2 linked regions of the Caldalkalibacillus thermarum genome follow. The protein of the gene in region 2 binds, or shares a complex with, the protein of the main gene of each other region. Links are inferred from orthologs where the notes say so. Each region holds a gene or a part of one and is shown on either strand. Other genes may lie near its edges. The genes, in order: smc and IEW48_RS02735.

Region 1 (10,897 bases), on a different replicon or contig from region 2:
GGGTAAAATCGCCTTTGTTTTCCCAGGACAGGGGTCTCAGCACGTGGGGATGGGCAAATCGCTGGCTGAAAAATATCAAGCGGCCCGGGATATCTTTGCCCTTGCTGATGAGAGTTTGGGTTATTCCCTTTCAAAGTTATGCTTTGAAGGGCCTGAAGATGAATTGCGCCTCACTTACCATACCCAGCCCGCCATATTAACGACCTGCATGGCCCTGTATGAGGTATTTAAGGCAGATGCTCCCCGTCCAGATTATGTGGCTGGGCACAGTTTAGGCGAATATTCTGCTCTTGTGGCTGGCGAAGCCCTCTCTTTTGCGGATGCAGTAACAATTGTGCGCAAGCGGGGACAATTTATGGATGAAGCAGTACCAGCCGGGCAAGGAGCTATGGCTGCCGTGATAGGCGCCAAGCGGGACGAGTTGCAAAGCGTGTGCGAGGAAATCAGCCTGGAGGGAGATGCTGTTCAGCTGGCCAACTTGAACAGCCCTGGCCAAGTGGTGATCTCCGGGACAAAAGAAGGTGTAGAAAAGGCTTCACAAGTGATTAAGGCGCAGAAAAAAGCCAGACGGGTCATTCCGCTGGACGTCAGTGGCCCCTTTCATTCCGATTTAATGAAGCCAGCTGCCAGCCGCCTGGCTCATGTGCTGGAAAATGTTAAAATTAACAATGCCAGGATCCCAGTCGTCACTAACGTGGAAGCACGCCCTGTGATGCTGGCCGAAGAAATTCGACAAGCCTTGATCGAGCAGGTATTTTCCCCTGTATTATGGGAAGACTCGGTAAGATGGATGATTGATGCGGGCGTGGATACATTTGTCGAAATTGGACCGGGACAAGTTTTGTCCGGTTTAATTAAAAAGATCAGCCGTGATGTTGCGGTCTATTCTGTGTATGATGAAGATTCCTTACGTCAAACATTGGAGGAGATAACGTGAGTTTATCAGGTAAAGTTGCGCTCGTGACAGGTGGTGCCCGTGGAATCGGCCGGGCCATTGTCCTGGCCTTGGCCAGGGAAGGTGCTGCTGTGGCCATCAATTATGCAGGCAGCGAACAGGCGGCCAACGAACTTGTCCGGGAAGTGGAACAGATGGGCAGCAAGGCTCTTGCTGTGCAAGCCAATGTCGCCGAACAAGCAGCTGTTAATGACATGGTTAAACAAGTGATCGAAACGTTTGGCCGCCTGGACATTTTGGTTAACAACGCCGGTATTACCAAAGACAATTTGCTCATGAGGATGAAGGAAGAAGAATGGGATGATGTCATTAACGTGAATTTAAAAGGGGTGTTTAACTGCACAAAGGCGGTGGCGCGGCAGATGATGAAGCAAAAATCAGGCCGGATTATCAATATTACATCTGTAGTCGGTGTGACAGGCAATGCCGGTCAGGCTAATTATGTGGCTGCAAAAGCCGGGGTGATCGGGCTGACAAAAACAACAGCCCGGGAGTTTGCAGCAAGGGGAATTACGGTCAATGCCGTTGCTCCTGGATTTATTCAAACCGATATGACTGCCGTGCTTGGCGAAGACATCAAGGAGCAATTGCTGAGCCAAATTCCGCTAGGGCGGTTTGGAAAGCCTGATGACGTTGCGCGGGTGGTTAAGTTCTTGGCTTCTGATGATGCAGCTTATATCACCGGTCAAACATTCCATGTCGACGGCGGTATGGTGATGTAAATTTCGACACGCTCAGTCAGCTTTGGTATGATATAATCACCAGGGAAAAACCCTTGAGAGGAGGTGAGAGAAGATGTCAGACACATTTGAACGCGTTAAAAAAATTATCGTTGACCGTTTGGAAGTCGATGAATCGCAGGTGACCCCTGAAGCTTCCTTCAAGGAGGATTTAGGCGCAGATTCTCTGGATGTGGTGGAGTTGGTAATGGAACTGGAAGACGAGTTTGACATGGAAATCTCCGATGAAGATGCGGAGAAAATCACCACGGTAGGGGAAGCTGTTGCCTACATAGAGTCTCAATTGCAGTAATTTAACCCCTTTACACCGGATAAGTCCCGTTTTTTAACGGGACTTCCATTTCATTACAGCCGGAACAGTTGACACTGTTGTTATAGAGGTGAACAAAGATGAATCGACGCGTTGTGATTACCGGGTGCGGTGTCATCACCTCGCTTGGTCAAGATATTGACACGTTTTGGGATAATATCGTTAAGGGGAAGTCTGGTGTTTCTAAAATCGAGTCATTTGACACCAGCGAACATGCCACCAAAATTGCGGCAGAAGTGAAAGATTTTAATCCTGAAGATTACATGGACCGCCGGGATATCAGGCGGACGGATCGTTTTGTCCAATTTGGTGTGGCCGCTGCCAAGCAGGCCCTGAAACATGCCAACCTAGAGATCACGGAGGAGAACGCCCACGATGTTGGCGTCTACGTGGGTTCCGGCATTGGCGGATTAAAAACTTGGGAAGAGCAGCACAAAATTATGCTGAACAAAGGACCTCGACGGGTCAGCCCGTTTTTTATTCCCATGATGATCGCCAATATGGCCTCTGGCGTCATCTCCATTGAAACGGGGGCAAAAGGACCGAACAGTGCATCCATGAGTGCCTGTGCAACGGGGACTCATGCCATCGGTGATGCTTTCAACATCATTCGCCGCGGTCAAGCGGAAGTTATGATCGCTGGAGGAACGGAAGCCACAATCACCCCACTTGCTTTTGCTGGTTTTAATGCCAACAAAGCTTTATCTACCCGCAATGACGAACCAGAAAAAGCAAGCCGGCCATTTGATGCGGATCGGGACGGGTTTGTCATGGGAGAAGGCGCCGGTGTAATCATTTTGGAATCACTGGATCACGCCCTAAAACGGGGAGCCCCTATTATTGCTGAAATAGTGGGTTATGGCCTGACAGGAGATGCTTATCATATTACCAGCCCGGCTCCCGAAGGGGAAGGCGCTGCGCGGGCCATGGCTATGGCCTTGAAAGATGCCCAATTGCAACCGGACCAAGTAGACTACATCAATGCCCACGGTACGTCTACACCCTATAATGATAAATTTGAAACTATGGCCATCAAAAAAGTGTTTGGTGAACATGCCTACAAGCTGGCAGTCAGCTCAAGCAAATCCATGACTGGCCACTTACTGGGGGCTGCCGGTGGTGTGGAAGCCATTGTCACAGCTTTGGCCATTCGCGATCAAATTTTGCCGCCAACGATTAACTATGAAACACCTGATCCCGATTGTGATTTAGATTATGTCCCTAACAAAGCGCGCAAGGCCAAAGTCAATGTGGCCCTGTCCAATTCTTTAGGGTTTGGCGGACACAACGCCACCATTATTCTAAAGAAGTATGAACAGGCATAAACTGTGAGGGAACGGTATGACGGAAAAAGAACAGTTTAAAGCGTTCCAGAACCGCATCGGTGTCTCTTTTAAGGATGAAACATTGCTTATCCAAGCCTTTACTCACTCCTCTTACGTTAATGAACATAAAGACAAAGCCCTCAAAGATAATGAACGGCTTGAGTTTTTGGGAGATGCAGTATTGGAATTGACCGTCTCCCAGTATTTATACAAGCACTTTCAAACGATGAGCGAAGGGGAAATGACCAAACTGCGGGCGGCCATTGTTTGTGAGCCTTCGTTGGTCAAGTTTGCCCATGAACTGGAATTTGGCAAACTGATCCGCCTGGGAAAAGGAGAAGAAATAGCGGGTGGCCGAGAGCGTCCCGCTCTGTTGGCCGATGTTTTTGAAGCGTTTATCGGGGCCTTATACCTTGATCAAGGACTCGAGGCTGTAGACCGCTTTCTGGCCACCTATGTTTATCCCAAAATAGAGGCCGGTGCTTTCTCAAAAGTTGTGGATTACAAAAGCCAGCTTCAAGAATATGTTCAACACGACAACTTGGGTGAACTCACCTACCAGATAGTAAGCGAAAAGGGGCCTGCCCACAATCGTGAATTTGTCGCCAAAGTTTATTTGAGTGGCAAGGATTTAGGAAAGGGAACGGGCCGTTCCAAGAAAGAAGCGGAGCAGCGTGCTGCAGCACAAGCTCTAAAAAAATTAGGTGTTTGTTTGCAATGAAAGAAGCGTTAAAATGTTTTTAGCGCTTCTTTTTCCGCTTTTATGCGCTGTTAGGATAGTTTAAGGGGGTAACCTCATGTACCTCAAACGTTTGGAATTGTACGGCTTTAAATCTTTCGCTGACCGTACCGAATTAGAGTTTGTTCCTGGCATCACCGCTGTGGTCGGTCCCAACGGAAGTGGAAAGAGCAACGTAGCTGATGCCGTGCGCTGGGTTTTGGGTGAACAGTCGGCCAAAACGCTGCGTGGTTCCAAAATGGAAGACATTATTTTTGCTGGAAGTGACACTCGCAAGCCAATCAACTACGCCGAGGTTTCTCTAACTCTGGACAATACGGATCAAAGCCTGGATGTGGACTACACCGAGGTGACGGTGACCCGCCGGGTATATCGTTCCGGGGAAAGTGAGTATTTTATCAATAAACAGCCCTGCCGCTTGAAAGATATTGTTGAGCTGTTTATGGATACCGGAGTCGGTAAGGAGGCTTATTCTATCATTGGCCAGGGCCGGATTGAAGAAATACTGAGCACCAAGGCTGAGGACCGCCGTGGAATTTTTGAAGAAGCGGCAGGTGTTGTAAAATATAAAAATCGCAAGAAAGAGGCAGAGCGTAAACTTGAAGAAACAGAGGCTAATTTAACCCGCATCCAGGACATTATCGCTGAAGTGGAAGATCAATTGGGTCCGCTTGAAGACCAGGCAGCCAAAGCCAAAAGGTATAAAACCCTGAAGGCCGAACTGACTCAAAAGGAGATCGCCTGTTATGTGCATTTAATTGAAACTTTGTATCAGGAGTGGGAAGAGGCAAACAAACAGCTTGAGATATTAAAAACTGAAGCAGAAGCCCATATGTCTAATGTGAATCGGCAGGAAGCTGTTTTTGAGCAATTAAAATGGGAACTCAACCAAACAGAACTTAAACTGGACAAGCTGCAACAGCAGCTTCTCTCCGTGACTGAGGATGTGGAAAAACTTGAGGCCCAAAGGGAAGTGCTGAGGGAGAGAAAGAAAAATTTCTCATCCAATAAACAGGATATCTTAGCTAAAATTAAACAGCTTCAAGAGCGGCGGCAGCAGACGGCCGATGAGTGGGCTCAAGAAAGAGAAAAGCTGGAGAGACTGGACCAGGAAATAAAAAAATTAAAAGCGGAGATCAGGCAAAAGGAAGAACAGGCTCACCATCTGGCAGAACATGTCGATGAGCGTCTGGAACAACTGAAGGGAGACTATATTCAATATCTAAATGAGCATGCCTCGTTAAAAAACGAGTACCGTCACATCGAACGCAGTATCGAGCAATATGAACAGCGCTTGAAACGGCTGAAGGAGGAAAACAAGCGCTACCTTCACGAAAGGGAAGCTTTAAACAAAGAGCTGCAGGACATAGGGCAACAGCGTCAGGCTACACAGTCTAAACTTGAACAACTGCGCAAGAAGTATCAGGTACTTAAAGAGAAAAAAACAACATTGGAGGATGAGTTAAAACACAAGGAAGCAGCATACCACCAGCAACTCTCCCGTCTGGAACAACTGCAAGCTCGCAAGCAATTTTTAACTGAGCTCAAAGAAGATTTTAGCGGATATATGCAAGGGGTTAAAGAGATATTGAAAGCGAGGGACAGCCTCCTTTCTGGTATTGATGGAGCAGTGGCGGAACTGATCACCGTTCCTAAAGCATACGAATTGGCCATTGAAACCGCCTTGGGTGCCGCTCTTCAACATATTGTTGTCCGTGATGAAGCTGCGGCCAGGGAAGCTATTGCTTACTTGAAAAAACACCAATTGGGCCGTGCCACTTTTTTGCCCCGCAGTGTGATTCAAGCCCGCTTGATGCCTGTTCATCACCGCCAAATTATCGATCAAGGCCAAGGCATCATTGGCATGGCCAACGAACTGATTGAAGTTGCTGAAAAGTACCGCTCCATCATCGATTATCTGCTGGGGCAGGTGGTGGTGACACAGACATTAAAAGAAGCAAACACGCTGGCCAAACAGCTTCAATACCGCTACCGCATCGTAACCCTGGAAGGCGATATCGTCAATCCCGGCGGTTCCATGACCGGTGGGAGTGTCAAAAAGAATAAAAGCAACCTATTGGGAAGGGAAAGGGAAATAGAAAGCCTGGCAGAGGCCATTGCCCAGCTTAACCACGCTTTGCAAGACGAAAAACGTAACATCGAACAGATGGAGAGAGACCTTAAACAACTTGATGAGGGGCTTACGGCAGTCCAGGAAGAAGCTGAACGGCTCAAAGAGAAAGACCAGCGTTTCAAGGACGATTTAGCACAACTGGAATTTCAACAAAAACGTCTCAATGAAAAACTGGAGTTGTATGACCAGGAAAGTGCAGATTATCTGTGCCAGTTGGGAGAAGCTAAAGCCCAAAAGCAACAGATTGCCGCTAAGCTGAGTGATCACGAACAGCAATCAGCAGCCATTGAGGCCGAAATTAAAAAGCTTGAACAGCTCAAAAAAGAGAACGAACAATCTAAAGCTGAAACAGCCGAATATCTCACCCGTTTAAAAGTTGACTTGGCAGCCAAACAACAGGAATATGACGGAATTATGCGCCATATGGAGCGGCTGGCAGCCACTAAACAGGAAGTGGAAGAAGAATTAGCCTTAGCCCATGACAATCTGTTGCAGCTGGAAGGCAATTTGGGTGCCCAACACACCAGAGAGGATGAACTAGAAGAGCTGGTTAAACAGAAAAAAGAGGAGAAAGAACACTTAAACCAGCAAATTGAGATTGTCCGCAAGGAACGTAAAGAAAAACAGCAGACTCTGGAGGAACTTGAAATTCAAATCAGGGAATTGCGCAAGGTTTTGAAACAGACGGAAACAAATATTCACCGGCACGAGGTGAAGGTTAACCGGCTGGATGTTGAATTGGAAAACTACTTTACGATCCTGCGGGAAGAATATGAATTAAGTTATGAATTGGCCAAAGCCCAGTATCCTTTGCCTGGTGACTTTGAACAGGTCAAACAGGAAGTGGATCAGCTTAAAAGGGAGATTCAGAACCTGGGCACGGTCAACCTTGGGGCCATCGAAGAATATGAACGGCTTTCTGAACGCCATTCTTTCCTGAAAGAGCAAGAAAAGGACTTACTTGAAGCCAAGGAAACGCTGTATGACGTGATCAAGGAAATGGACGAAGAAATGAGTAGGCGGTTTGAGGACACGTTTAGCCAAGTGCGGGGACATTTCCAGCAAGTGTTTCAACAGTTGTTCGGCGGGGGACGGGCTGACCTGATTCTGACCGAACCGGACAACCTTTTGACGACAGGTGTGGACATTATGGTCCAGCCACCAGGTAAAAAGCTCCAGCACCTTAGTTTATTGTCTGGCGGGGAGCGGGCTTTAACAGCGATTGCCTTGTTGTTTGCCATACTGCGGGTTAAACCGGTTCCTTTCTGTGTGCTGGACGAAGTGGAAGCTGCGTTGGATGAAGCGAATGTGTACCGCTTTGCCCAGTATTTAAGGGAATTTTCCAGAGAAACCCAATTTATTGTCATTACCCACCGCAAGGGGACGATGGAGGGTTCAGATGTGTTATACGGCATTACCATGCAGGAGTCCGGGGTGTCGAAGCTCGTTTCCGTTAAACTGGAGGATAAGCAACAGTTGGTGACCGTTTAAATCTTAAAGCTATCGGAACCGTGAGCTATTTTTCAGATTATATGTTTGTCGAACAGGAGGATGACGATGAGCTTTTTCAAAAAGTTGAAAGAAAAAATTTCACACCAGACAGAAAGCGTAACAGCCAAATTCAAAGAGGGATTATCCAAAACAAGGGATTCCTTTGCCGAAAAAATTAACGACCTGTTAAGCCGCTACCGCAAAGTGGATGAGGAGTTTTTTGAGGAGCTGGAAGAAATCTTAATCCAGGCGGATGTAGGCGTACAAACGGTGATGGAGCTGGTCGATGAGCTTAAACTAGAAGCAAAAAGGCAAAAACTAGAGGACAGCGAATCTGTAAAGCCCCTTATTACACAAAAATTTGTAGAGCTGCTCCACTCATCTGCTGGGAATCAGCAGTTGAACATGGCCAGCGATGGCCTTACCGTTATTTTGTTTGTCGGGGTAAATGGTGTCGGCAAGACCACCACCATCGGCAAGATGGCGCACATGTTCAAAAATCAGGGCAAAAAGGTGATGCTGGCCGCTGGAGATACATTCCGGGCCGGGGCCATCGAGCAGCTGGAAATCTGGGGCGAGCGAGCCGGAGTGGATGTGATTAAACACCAGGCTGGCAGTGACCCTGCCGCCGTCATCTACGATGCCATTCAGGCAGCTCGAAAAAGGGACATTGACGTGCTTTTATGTGACACCGCCGGGCGTTTGCAAAACAAAGTTAACCTCATGCAGGAGCTTAATAAAATTTACCGGGTGATTCAGCGCGAAATCCCTGGTGCTCCCCATGAAACATTGCTTGTTTTAGATGCGACGACTGGTCAAAACGCATTTTCACAAGCGAAAACATTTAACGAAGCGACTGGTATTACCGGAATTGTACTGACTAAACTGGATGGAACGGCAAAAGGCGGCATTGTCATTGCCATCAGCAATGAATTGGGTATTCCGGTGAAATTTGTAGGTCTGGGTGAAAAACTGGATGACCTGCAACCCTTTGATGCGGAACAATATGTTTACGCCTTATTCTCAGAGCTCTTTGAGGACAGGGAAAACCTGCAGCAGAGTGAACAATAATGAAAACAGAGTGACAAGAAAAAGACCTTGACAATAGATGGATTCTTAAGTATGATTAAGTACTGTTAAGGTAGTGACCTTGTCACCCTTAACGCTCCACACGGAGCCCTAAAAAGAGGAGTTTGCTCATGCTGGAAAAGAAAACGCATCTAAACTTGCTGTATGACTTTTACCATTCGCTGTTGACAGACAAACAGCGGCAGTATATGGAGCTGTATTACTATGACGACCTGTCCCTGGGTGAAATTGCGGAAGAGTTTCAGGTGAGCCGTCAGGCTGTCTATGAACACCTGAAACGGGCTGAAGAGCTGCTCCATAAATACGAATCTCAATTACAACTCGTCGCAAAGTATGAACAGCGCCAACAGCTGCTGAAGCGAATGGAAGCCATACTGGAGGAAAGCTCACCGGATTTGGAAGAGTTGAAACGTCTGGTGTCCGCATTGAAAAACGTGGATTAGGAGGCGGCTTTTATGGCGTTTGAAGGATTAGCCGACCGACTGCAAGAGACGTTGCGCAAGATTCGGGGAAAAGGTAAGGTGACCGAAGCGGACGTCAAAGAGATGATGAGGGAAGTCCGTCTAGCCTTGTTGGAGGCGGACGTCAATTTCAAAGTGGTGCGCGATTTTGTCAATCGTGTCAAAGAGAGGGCTGTTGGCCAAGAGGTGTTAAAAAGCCTCACGCCCGGACAGCAGGTTATTAAGGTCGTCAATGAGGAACTGACGGCTTTAATGGGTGGGGAAAACGCCAAATTGGCAGTCAGCCAGCGTCCTCCGACCGTGATTATGATGGTTGGCCTTCAAGGGGCCGGGAAAACCACCACAACCGGGAAACTGGCCAAATACTTGCAGAAGCAGAACCGCAACCCGCTCTTGGTCGCTGCCGATATTTACCGTCCTGCCGCCATTAAACAGCTGCAAGTATTGGGAGAGCAGATTAATGTTCCCGTTTTCTCGCTGGGTGACAAGGAAAGTCCGGTGGTAATTGCCAAAAAGGCGATTGAACAAGCCAAAGAGCAGCACAACGACTATGTCTTGATAGACACGGCGGGCCGCTTGCACATCGATGAAACCCTGATGAATGAATTGAATCAAATTAAGGAAGAGGTGCGTCCGGACGAGATCCTCCTCGTTGTGGATGCCATGACTGGTCAGGATGCCGTCAATGTGGCCCAAAGTTTTAATGAACAGCTCAACATCACTGGCGTCATTTTGACCAAGCTGGACGGCGATACCCGCGGTGGGGCTGCTCTGTCAGTCAAAGCCGTCACGGGACAGCCTATTAAGTTTGTAGGTATGGGTGAGAAGCTTGATGCGCTGGAGCCTTTCCATCCGGACCGGATGGCCTCCCGTATTCTGGGGATGGGCGATGTGCTCACCCTGATTGAAAAAGCCCAGCGGGAAGTTGACCAGGAAAAAGCCAAAGAGCTGGAACGCAAAATTCGTAAAATGGAATTTACCTTTGACGACTTCCTGGAGCAATTGGAGCAGGTTCGCAATATGGGACCGCTGGATGAACTGTTAAGTATGTTGCCAGGGGCAGGCAAAATGAAGGGGCTTAAGGATCTCAAAGTGGATGAGAAGAAATTAAAACAAGTGGAAGCGATCATCCGCTCCATGACCAAAGAAGAAAAACAAAACCCCGAAATTATTAACGCCAGCCGTCGCAAACGGATTGCCCAAGGCAGCGGAACCTCTGTTCAAGATGTCAACCGTCTGTTAAAACAGTTTCAGGACATGAAGAAAATGATGAAGCAGATGTCCGCTCTGGCCGGAAAAAAGAAGAAAAGAAAGGGTTTCAAATTTCCCTTTGGTCCGTTTTAATCCTGATTTTTAACCCTTAACTAACAGCCATAAAAATAAGAATCTAAGGAGGAATTGATCATGGCAGTTAAAATTCGTCTGAAACGCATGGGTGCGAAAAAGAAACCGTTCTATCGCGTGGTGGTGGCCGATTCCCGTTCTCCGCGAGATGGCCGTTTTATTGAGCAAATTGGTACTTACAATCCTCTCAGCCAGCCAGCTGAAATCAAAATTGATGAAGAAAAAGCACTCAAGTGGCTGCAAAACGGTGCTAAGCCGTCTGATACGGTGCGCAGTCTGTTAAGCAAAACCGGCGTTTTGGCTAAGTTT
Region 2 (9,624 bases):
AACCCGGTCCCATTTCTCTCCTTCTAATGGCGCGGTTTTCTTCCGTGTAGAGGCAATTGTGGCAAAAGTCTCATTCTGCAGGGCATAAGCGGTAAGCAGGGCCATATCGTAAGCCGTTGAATAGTGCTCCTCATGGGTGTCCAAGCCGTGGGGATTATTAAACACTGTTTGTTCCATTCCTAACTCTTCCGCTTTTTGATTCATTAAAAAAACAAAACCTTCCACCGATCCCCCTATATGTTCGGCAATGGCAACCGCTGCATCATTTCCCGAACGAAGTATTAACCCGTAAAGCAGATCTTCCAAGGTCATTTTTTCTCCTGGCCTGAGGTAAATGGATGACCCTTCAACGCTACAGGCATTTTTGGACGCGGTCACCACGTCTTTCAAATCGCCATGCTCCAGAGCGACAATGGCTGTCATGATTTTGGTAATACTGGCAATGCGCAACGGCTCATAGGCATTTTTCTCAAACAACACCCGCTTTGATTCCGCATCTATGAGAATGGCGGCCTGAGCAGACACATTCAGCTCCGCACCAGCCTTTTGGGGGACCAGGGAGAGCAAAAGTGTGAGTACCAGCGCGGTGATCATGACCTGTTTGCTTTTCACCAGTAACCCTCCCCACTTGATCCACGATCTTCTGACACGCTGGTACAAGTATATGCTTTTCCGGGCTGAATAGAACAAAAAAGCCCTGTCTTCCACTGGCCTGCAGTGTGAAAGACAGGGGACTATCCTTCTTGCGTTTCCGGCTCCGGAGTGGAAAACAAGAAGTTGGCTTCTTTTTTCACTTGATCCATATCGATTTCCTCAGGCAGATCGGGTAAGTCGTCCAGACTGTTTAAACCGAAATAGTCCAGAAACTCCTTTGTTGTGCCATACAGGATGGCCCTGCCAGGCCCTTCTTTACGCCCGACTTCCTTAATGAGCGATTTGTTCAGCAGGGTGTTGATCGCTTTTTCACTCTTAACCCCGCGTACTTCCTCTATTTCCGCCCGGGTGACCGGCTGCTTATAGGCGATAATGGCCAGCGTCTCCAAAGCGGCTTGAGACAGTGTGGCGTGAGAAGGAGAATGGGCCAGTTTTTCAAAATAAGGAGCATGTTCCGGCCGTGTCGTCAATTGATAGGAGCCGGCAATTTCAACCACTTGAATGCCTCTGTTTTGTTCTTTAAATTTTTTCTTCATTTCTTCGATCAACTGGGGAACAGCTGCTGTTTTGATTTCCAGGACGTCAGCGATTTGTTTGGCCTCCAGCCCTTCGTTGCCTGCGACAAACAAGAGCCCTTCGATCACAGCAAGCAGGTGTTCACGATCCATGCGCGTATACCTCCATGGCTAATGAAATCTTAATTTTCCCAAACAAGCGGTCTTGCTGGCAATACACCTCGTTTTTTTTAATTAATTCCAGCAAGGCGAGGAAGGTAACCACGATCTGCGTTTTGGTCCGCTTGCCTTCAAACAGCTGGTCGAAGGTGATCTCTTTTTTCCGCTCCAAACAAGCCTTAATCTCTTTCATTCGTTCGCTGACCGAGATTTCATCCCTTTCCACTTTACTTAACGGTTCCTCTTCCTTTTTTTTCAACACCTCTTGAAGGGCATCAACCAGGTCAAACAGGCTGACATTGGCCACCGGGTTAATATCATCCCGGTCAATAAAGGAAGACAAATCCTCGGCTGGACGGGTGTATATTTGACTCCGTTTAGCTTCTTCTTCCCTCAATAAGGACGCTAACTGTTTATATTTTCTGTATTGCACCAGACGCTCGATCAGCTCTAACCTTGGATCATACTCCTCTTCCAGCTCCATGTCCAGCATGGGCTGAAAGGTATATTCCTCTTTTTTAGGCAGCAGCATTTTACTCTTAATGGCCAACAGGGTGCAAGCCATGACCAAAAATTCGCTGGCAATTTCCAGTTCCAGCTCTTGCATCTGCCGGATGTAAGCCACATATTGATCGGCAATTTCCGAAACAGAGATTTCATAGATGTCCACTTCTGCCTTATCAATCAAATGCAGAAGCAAATCAAGGGGCCCTTCAAACGATTCTAACTTCACTTGTAACATGGGCATCACTTAACGTTTAAATTGTTTAAGCAGATTGGCCATTTCAATAGCGGCCAAGGCAGCTTCCCAGCCTTTGTTCCCCGCTTTTGTACCAGCGCGCTCCACGGCCTGTTCAATGGTGTCTGTGGTAATCACGCCAAAGATCACTGGTAAGTCCAGATCCAGATTGAGCCGGGATATCCCTTTGGATACTTCGCTGCACACATAGTCAAAATGGGGGGTTGCGCCGCGAATCACACATCCCAAGGCAATGATGGCGTCATATCTCCCAGTTTCCGCCATGCGCTTAGCGGCCAGGGGGATTTCAAAGGAGCCCGGGACCCAAGCCACATCGATCGCATCCTTGTTCACACCATGACGGATGAGTGCGTCCTGTGCACCTCCCAGCAATTTGTGCGTAATAAACTCATTGAACCGTCCCACAACAATGCCCACTTTCAAGTCGGATCCCACCAAATGTCCTTCATAAGTTTGTCCCATCTGTGGTCTCTCCTTTTATCATGAAATATATAGCTTATGTTTCAGCTCAGTTTTAAACGCAATTGGGTTGAGAGCGGGTGTTAATCCATGTGCAACAAATGGCCCAGCTTCGATTTTTTCGTTTCCAGATATCTCCGGTTTTCTTGATGAATTTCTGTCTGTATCGGTACTCTTTCGACAACTTCCAGATCATATCCTTCCAATCCGGCAATTTTACGGGGATTGTTAGTCAGCAAACGCATTTTGCGCACACCTATGTCTTTTAATATCTGGGCACCGATCCCATAATCTCTCAAATCGGGCGCAAAACCTAATTTTTGATTGGCCTCCACCGTATCTAATCCTTTGTCTTGCAAGGTATAGGCTTTCAGCTTGTTAATCAGGCCAATTCCCCTTCCTTCCTGACGCATGTACAGAAGGACCCCATTGCCTTCCGCTTCAATCTGTTTCAAGGCGGCATGCAGTTGGGGGCCGCAGTCGCAGCGGTGAGAACCAAACACATCTCCAGTTAAGCATTCGGAGTGCACACGAACCAGGGTAGGCCGGTCTGGATTGATAGGCCCTTTCACCAGGGCAAGATGTTCTTTGTTATCGACAACATTACTGTAGGCAATCACCTTAAACCGGCCGTACTCGGTGGGAAGGTCAACCTCCACCTCCCGCTTAATCAATGTATCTTTTTTGTTCCGATATTTAATTAAATCCTTAATGGTGATCATTTTCAAGTCAAATTTATCTGCAATCTTTCTTAATTGGGGCACCCGGGCCATGGTTCCATCTTCATTCATAATTTCACAAATAATGCCCGCTGGATAAGCGCCACACATCCGGGCCAGATCCACCGCTGCCTCCGTATGGCCAGCCCGGCGCAATACACCACCCTCTTTCGCAATAAGGGGAAAGATGTGACCGGGACGCTTAAAGTCTGTCTTTTTCGCTTTGGGATCAATTAAGGCTCGAATCGTATCCGAGCGTTCATGGGCAGAGATACCGGTTGTTGTTGTTTTGTAATCCACGGAAACAGTAAAAGCAGTGCCATGGGGGTCGGTATTGTGATCAACCATAGGATGCAAATCCAGTTCTCTGGCACGTTGTTCCGTTATGGGCACACAAACAAGCCCCCGCCCATGGGTAATCATGAAGTTAATGATTTCCGGGGTACACTTCTCGGCTAAGGCCACAAAGTCACCCTCATTTTCCCGGTCTTCATCGTCAACAACAATGATGACCCGCCCTTGCATCAGTTCGTAAATCGCTTCCTCGATTGGATCAAACATGCTCTCACCCCTTGTCAGTTTGGTTGCCCATTTATAAATACCCGTTTTTCTCCAGTGTCTCCCTGGTCAGCCCCTTTTGCCCACCGGCCACACCGCTGCCGTCGGCAAACATACCCCGCACAGCAAGCAAACGTTCCAAGTATTTAGCTAACACATCACATTCCAGATTGACAACATCCCCCACCTGCTTGGTGTGCAGGATCGTCTCGGACAAGGTATGGGGAATAATGGACACTGAAAATTGGTTTTTTCCAACTTCCACGACGGTCAGGCTGATGCCGTCAACCGTAACAGAACCTTTGGGAACCAGGTATTTCATCAGCTCCGGCGGTGTTTGCACGGTAAAATAAACCGCATTGCCCCGGGAGGTAATGGCAGTAATCGTTCCCGTCCCATCCACATGGCCGGAGACAATATGGCCCCCAAAACGTCCGTTGGCCGGCATGGCCCGTTCAAGGTTTACCTTGCTCCCGCTGGTCACATGGCCCAGGCTGGTTGCTTTTAATGTTTCAGGCATCACATCCACTTGGAAGCTGTCCCGGGTATAGTTGGTCACGGTCAGACACACCCCGTTAACGGCTATGCTGTCCCCTGTGTGAATGTCCTCGAGAATTTTGTTGGCACCGATCACCAGCTGAAAGTGGTCGTGCCCTTTATGAACGCCCTTGACCGTCCCAATCTCCTCAACAATCCCTGTAAACATTTTTCAAACTCCTTTCATTTCAAATAGCCCACGACTTTGAGATCCTGGCCCAGGGTTTCAACGCTGACATCTTTTAAATGCAAACTCTGAGCCAGGGAAAGCACGCCTTGGCCGCGGAAAGCGCCGGGGGCCTCGTTGCCGCCGATCAGCTTCGGGGCTAAATAAGCCACAACTTTGTTTACAAAACCGCCTTGGAGAAACGAGGCATTGACTTCTCCTCCGCCTTCAACCAGAACCGAGGCAATGCCCTGTTCTCCCAGATAAGCCAGCACCTGTTCCACATCCACCCGAGTTTCCGAAGAAATCTTGACCACCTTGACCCCCTTTTCGGTCAATGCTTTCACTCGTTCTGCCGGAGCCTGGTCCGTGGTAAAGATCCACGTCGGCGCTTGTTCCGTGTGTGTGACCTGGGCATCTAACGGGATTCTTAACTTGGAATCCAGGATGACTCTAACCGGATGACGTCCAGACTGTCCGGCAATACGGGTGGTTAAGCGGGGATTGTCACGCAGGACCGTATTGATCCCCACCAAAATGGCATCATGCCGGTGACGCAAGAGATGGACATCTGCCCGGGCTTCTTCGCCTGTAATCCACTGGCTCTCGCCAGTGACCGTGGCGATCTTGCCGTCGAGGGTCGTCGCTGTTTTTAATGTCACAAACGGTCTCCGGTGGACGATATAGTAATTAAAGATCTCATTCAAGCGCTCGGCTTCTTCTTTAAACAAACCTACTTCTACTTCCAAACCTGCTGCTTTCAGCTTTTCCACGCCCCTTCCCCTGACCAGGGGATTGGGATCACAAGCCGCAATGACCACCCGTTTAATCCCTGCCTCAATGACAGCGTCGGCACAGGGAGGGGTCCTCCCATAATGGCTGCAAGGCTCAAGGGTCACATACATCGTGGCTCCTTGCGCCTTTTCTTTGGCCATGGCCAGGGCATGAACTTCCGCATGTGCCTCCCCCGCTTTCAGATGGGCCCCTAAGCCGACAATCTCAGAATCTTTGACAATCACTGCCCCTACCACAGGATTGGGAGAGGTTTGCCCGCTTGTCGCTTCCGCTAACTGAAGGGCCAGCTTCATATAATAGGAATCCCGTTCTGAAGCCACATAAGCTCCTCCTTTAACACTTGTAAAACATCGTGATTCAAGGCGAAATGCATCTTTTTTCTCGTGCATCTTGTGACAAGAAAAAACCCCAGGAAAACATCTCCCGGGGCCTGCCAGCTCACCTTAGTTGTGAAAACTCTCACAAAAAGGTATACCTAATCTGATAAAATGGTATTGCTTTTTTTGCAATAGGAAAGTAAGGCGTAAGGATCAAGTTTTAAAAAACTTACGCCGCCATTTTTCCTTCTCCCATCCAGACTGTCACTGTCGGCTCTGGCCTCTCACCAGATCCACCGCTTGTCGCGGGTCACGGGCTCTAGATGATGCTGTTTTGAAATGTTGATTTAAAAACAGTCACCATCTAATACCGCCGGTCGGGAATTCCACCCTGCCCCGAAGGAATCCATATGCTATTTTGTTTTTAGTCGTTTGTTTTCAGTATACCTTTTTTTGTATATGCTGTCCATATATTCGCTGCTCGAACTAGGATGCTTCATTGTTTTCCATCACTTTGATCGTTTTCATGCGGTCATCTCCCTGAAACTCATCCACATACTCCATTCCATTTACCACTTTGCCAAACACGGTATGGCGGCCGTCCAAGTGAGGCTGCGGCTGGTAACAAATATAAAACTGGCTCCCTCCTGTGTCACGACCCGCGTGGGCCATGGCCACCGACCCCCGTTCATGTTTGTTAGGATTAATTTCACACTTAATCGTGTAACCCGGCCCTCCGGTGCCATCCCCCCGGGGGCATCCGCCCTGGGCTACAAAACCGGGAATGACCCGGTGAAAGGTCAGCCCGTCATAAAAGCCTTCCTTGGCCAACTTGACAAAATTGGCCACCGTATTCGGAGCATCTTCCTCAAACAATTCCAGTTCAATTTCCGCTCCGTTTTCCATGATAATGGTGGCATAACTTGCCATACTGAAGCCCCCTTTATTTTTGCGTGATTTTAGACATTAAAGGAATGTCATTTCTAATCAGGTCTCCGTAGGTTTCACGCCGGATAATCAGGTGTGCCTCTCCGTCTCGGACCATCACGACGGCAGGACGAGGGATGCGATTATAATTATTGGCCATGGAATAGCCGTACGCACCTGTACAAAAAACAGCCAGCAGGTCCCCCTCTTTGACGCGGGGCAAAGGGAGATCCCAAATCAAAATATCCCCTGTCTCGCATAATTTGCCGGCCACCGTATACACTTCGCTATTGTTCTCTGTCATCCGGTTGGCCACACAGGCTTCATATTTGGCCTGATACAAGGCCACACGCAAATTGTCACTCATGCCCCCATCAACCGATATATATTGACGGACACCTGGCACCTCCTTGAACGCACCAATCGTGTATACAGTGGTTCCTGCTTCACCCACGATACTGCGCCCCGGCTCGATCCAGATCTCCGGCAGCGGTTGGCGTAAAGTCTGCCATTCCTTGTGGACGCTGTCGCACAAGGCATAGACATATTCCTGGGGCAAAAGGGGGGTATCTTCTGCCGTATAACGGATACCGAAGCCCCCTCCTAAGTTGAGTACGGAGATCTGCCAGCCCAGCTTTTTGCTGGCCTCCTGCACAAACTGGGCCAGCCGTTGAATCACCAACTGAAAGGCTGCAGTGTCAAATATCTGGGAACCAATATGGGCATGGAGCCCGAGAACATGGTAGTAAGGCTGGCTCAGCGCTTGCTTGAGGGCTTCAAATGCCTGGCCGCTGTTTAAATCAAATCCAAATTTGGAATCTTCCTGCCCAGTTGTAATGTATTCATGAGTATGGGCCTCAATACCCGGCGTAATACGTAATAAAATCTTTACTTTCTGTTGGCGCGCCTCTGCAAGTGCATGTAAATGAGCCAACTCTGTAAAGTTGTCCACTACAAAACAGCCAATTCCAGACTCCAGTCCCATTTTCAACTCTTGTAAGGATTTGTTATTGCCATGAAAATGAATGCGCTCTGGGGGAAAACCAGCTTTTAAAGCTGTATAGAGTTCTCCTCCAGAGACAACATCCAATGAGAGTCCCTCTTCTTCTATTAATTGACAAATGGCGATGCTGCTAAACGCCTTACTGGCATATGCCACTTGCGCTTGCATTCCTTTATCCTTAAAGGCCTGCACAAAAGCCTGGCACCTGCGGCGGATATACTCCTCATCATAGATCACAAGCGGAGTCCCGTACGTTTGAGCCAATTCCACCACATCACATCCGCCGATCTCCAGATGACCACTTGCGTTGATCCTGCTCGTACCATAGAGGGCCATATCTTAAAGTTCTCCTCTCCCTAACTCCGTGAATATTAAAAACAATATATCACAAACCAAAGGCGTAGACAATGGCAAAAAGGCATGACCACAAGCTACCCTTGGGGTTGTTTATATTTGTTCCGCGGATGGGCAATACTTGGCCTGGTTTTGGTCATGGAGGAGGTTAAACGCAATATCACGGTGGAAAAAGCTTTCAGATTGAAAGGAATAAACGGCCACAAGTAAGGGGTTCGCAAGGATTTCATCGTGCTGAGCCAAACAATGAATACAGTCACGCCAATCACCAACCCGGACACCTTAAACAGGGTGACCAACACCAGTAAAACCATCCGGATCATTTTATTGGCCAAACTCACCTCATAAGACGGAGTGGCAAACGTGCCGATGGCTGCCACAGCGAGATACAAAATCACTTCCGGCACAAACAGTCCCACCTGTATGGCAATTTCACCAATGAGAATAGCAGCCACAAGTCCCATCGCCGTGGCGAGAGGAGTGGGAGTATGGATGGCAGCCATGCGCATCATGTCAATCCCCAATTCCGCGAAAATAAACTGTAAAAATATAGGTAAAGAATAGTTGTCTTTCTTTGGGCCAATAAACTTAATTTGATCAGGCAGAAGCGTGGGTTCCAACACAAATAATGTGTATAAGGGCAACAAAAATAGAGCTGATAAAATACCAATATAGCGAATCCAACGGACATAAAGGCCGATGAAAGGGGTTTGACGGAATTCTTCGGCATGTTGCAAGTGGTGAAAATAGGTCGTGGGCAGAATAATAATGGCTGGGGATGTATCCACCATGATCATGACATGCCCTTCATAGAGATGGGCTGCAGCTACATCTGGCCGTTCGGTGAAGCGCACTTTTGGAAAAGGATTGTAGCCTTGTTTGATGACAAATTCCTCGATCGCTTTCTCACCCATCGGAATGCCATCAACATCAATTTTTTCTAATTGTTTCCTAATTTCTTCAACTAAGCGGGGGTTGGCAATGTCCTTGATATAGGCAATGCAGATATCTGTTTTGGAGCGCTCCCCAACCTGGTGTATTTCCATTCTTAAGCGTGCATCCCGAACCCGGCGCCGAATCATCGCTGTGTTGTGAATAATATTTTCGGTAAAACCGTCCCGTGAGCCCCTAATTACCCGTTCCGTATCCGGCTCTTCCGGTTCACGGCCTGGATATTGGCGCACATCAACAATGAGCGCTTTTTCCCATCCCTCCCCCATTACAACCATTAATCCAGACAACAATTGATCAATCGCTTCATCCATGTTTTCCGTCACTTCGACTTGCACATTGGCCAATGTTTCTTCAAAGAGGGTTTTAAACGCACCCTCCGATGTCAAAGGCTTTTTGACAAAGGAGATTTGGCGCAAAAGCTGTGTCATGTTGGCTGTATCCGCTAATCCGTTGACAAAAAAGACACGGATCTGTCGATTACCGACCTTATACTTACGACATCCTACGTCGTAATTGAGCTTAAAGTCCAGGCGTTCATCCATATATTCATAATTTTTTTCCAATGACTTCTCAATTTTCCGCTTCTTTGTTTGCTTGTTCATAGTAGCCACTCCGTTCCAAGATGATTTCCACCGCTTTATGTGTCACCGGGGCGCCATAACAGAGATGGTCTCTTCTTTTCATTTTGCCGATATCTCCAATCCCCACAATAACCGGAATGTTGAGCTGCCCAAGGATTTCTACCGT

The links.
Region 1: the proteins of IEW48_RS02735 (region 2) and smc are in contact, whole or in part, in a crystal structure (PDB 3ZGX), measured with the Bacillus subtilis proteins. The link is inferred for Caldalkalibacillus thermarum from one-to-one orthologs.

What each region holds. Positions count from the first base shown.
Region 1 is NZ_BMKZ01000003.1:65,506-76,402, forward strand. The notes cover bases 3,733-7,894. They hold smc (chromosome segregation protein SMC), read left to right. Parts: upstream 3,733-4,127; coding sequence 4,128-7,694; downstream 7,695-7,894. Other genes in these bases: rnc (ribonuclease III), read left to right, coding at 3,733-4,051; ftsY (signal recognition particle-docking protein FtsY), read left to right, coding at 7,761-7,894. Also shown: fabD (ACP S-malonyltransferase), read left to right, coding at 1-937; fabG (3-oxoacyl-[acyl-carrier-protein] reductase), read left to right, coding at 934-1,677; acpP (acyl carrier protein), read left to right, coding at 1,751-1,987; fabF (beta-ketoacyl-ACP synthase II), read left to right, coding at 2,086-3,330; more of rnc, read left to right, coding at 3,347-3,732; more of ftsY, read left to right, coding at 7,895-8,765; IEW48_RS02105 (putative DNA-binding protein), read left to right, coding at 8,894-9,226; ffh (signal recognition particle protein), read left to right, coding at 9,239-10,588; rpsP (30S ribosomal protein S16), read left to right, coding at 10,649-10,897. UniProt on the Bacillus subtilis protein: Required for chromosome condensation and partitioning.
Region 2 is NZ_BMKZ01000004.1:40,407-50,030, reverse strand. Bases 192-3,080 are described here. They hold IEW48_RS02735 (segregation and condensation protein A), read right to left. Parts: upstream 2,071-3,080; coding sequence 1,312-2,070; downstream 192-1,311. Other genes in these bases: IEW48_RS02725 (bifunctional 3,4-dihydroxy-2-butanone-4-phosphate synthase/GTP cyclohydrolase II), read right to left, coding at 2,631-3,080; ribH (6,7-dimethyl-8-ribityllumazine synthase), read right to left, coding at 2,080-2,550; scpB (SMC-Scp complex subunit ScpB), read right to left, coding at 735-1,322; IEW48_RS02745 (D-alanyl-D-alanine carboxypeptidase family protein), read right to left, coding at 192-612. Outside these bases: more of IEW48_RS02745, read right to left, coding at 1-191; more of IEW48_RS02725, read right to left, coding at 3,081-3,827; ribE (riboflavin synthase), read right to left, coding at 3,859-4,530; bifunctional diaminohydroxyphosphoribosylaminopyrimidine deaminase/5-amino-6-(5-phosphoribosylamino)uracil reductase RibD, read right to left, coding at 4,545-5,642; IEW48_RS02710 (peptidylprolyl isomerase), read right to left, coding at 6,126-6,569; lysA (diaminopimelate decarboxylase), read right to left, coding at 6,583-7,905; IEW48_RS02700 (spore germination protein), read right to left, coding at 8,001-9,479. UniProt on the Bacillus subtilis protein: Participates in chromosomal partition during cell division. May act via the formation of a condensin-like complex containing Smc and ScpB that pull DNA away from mid-cell into both cell halves.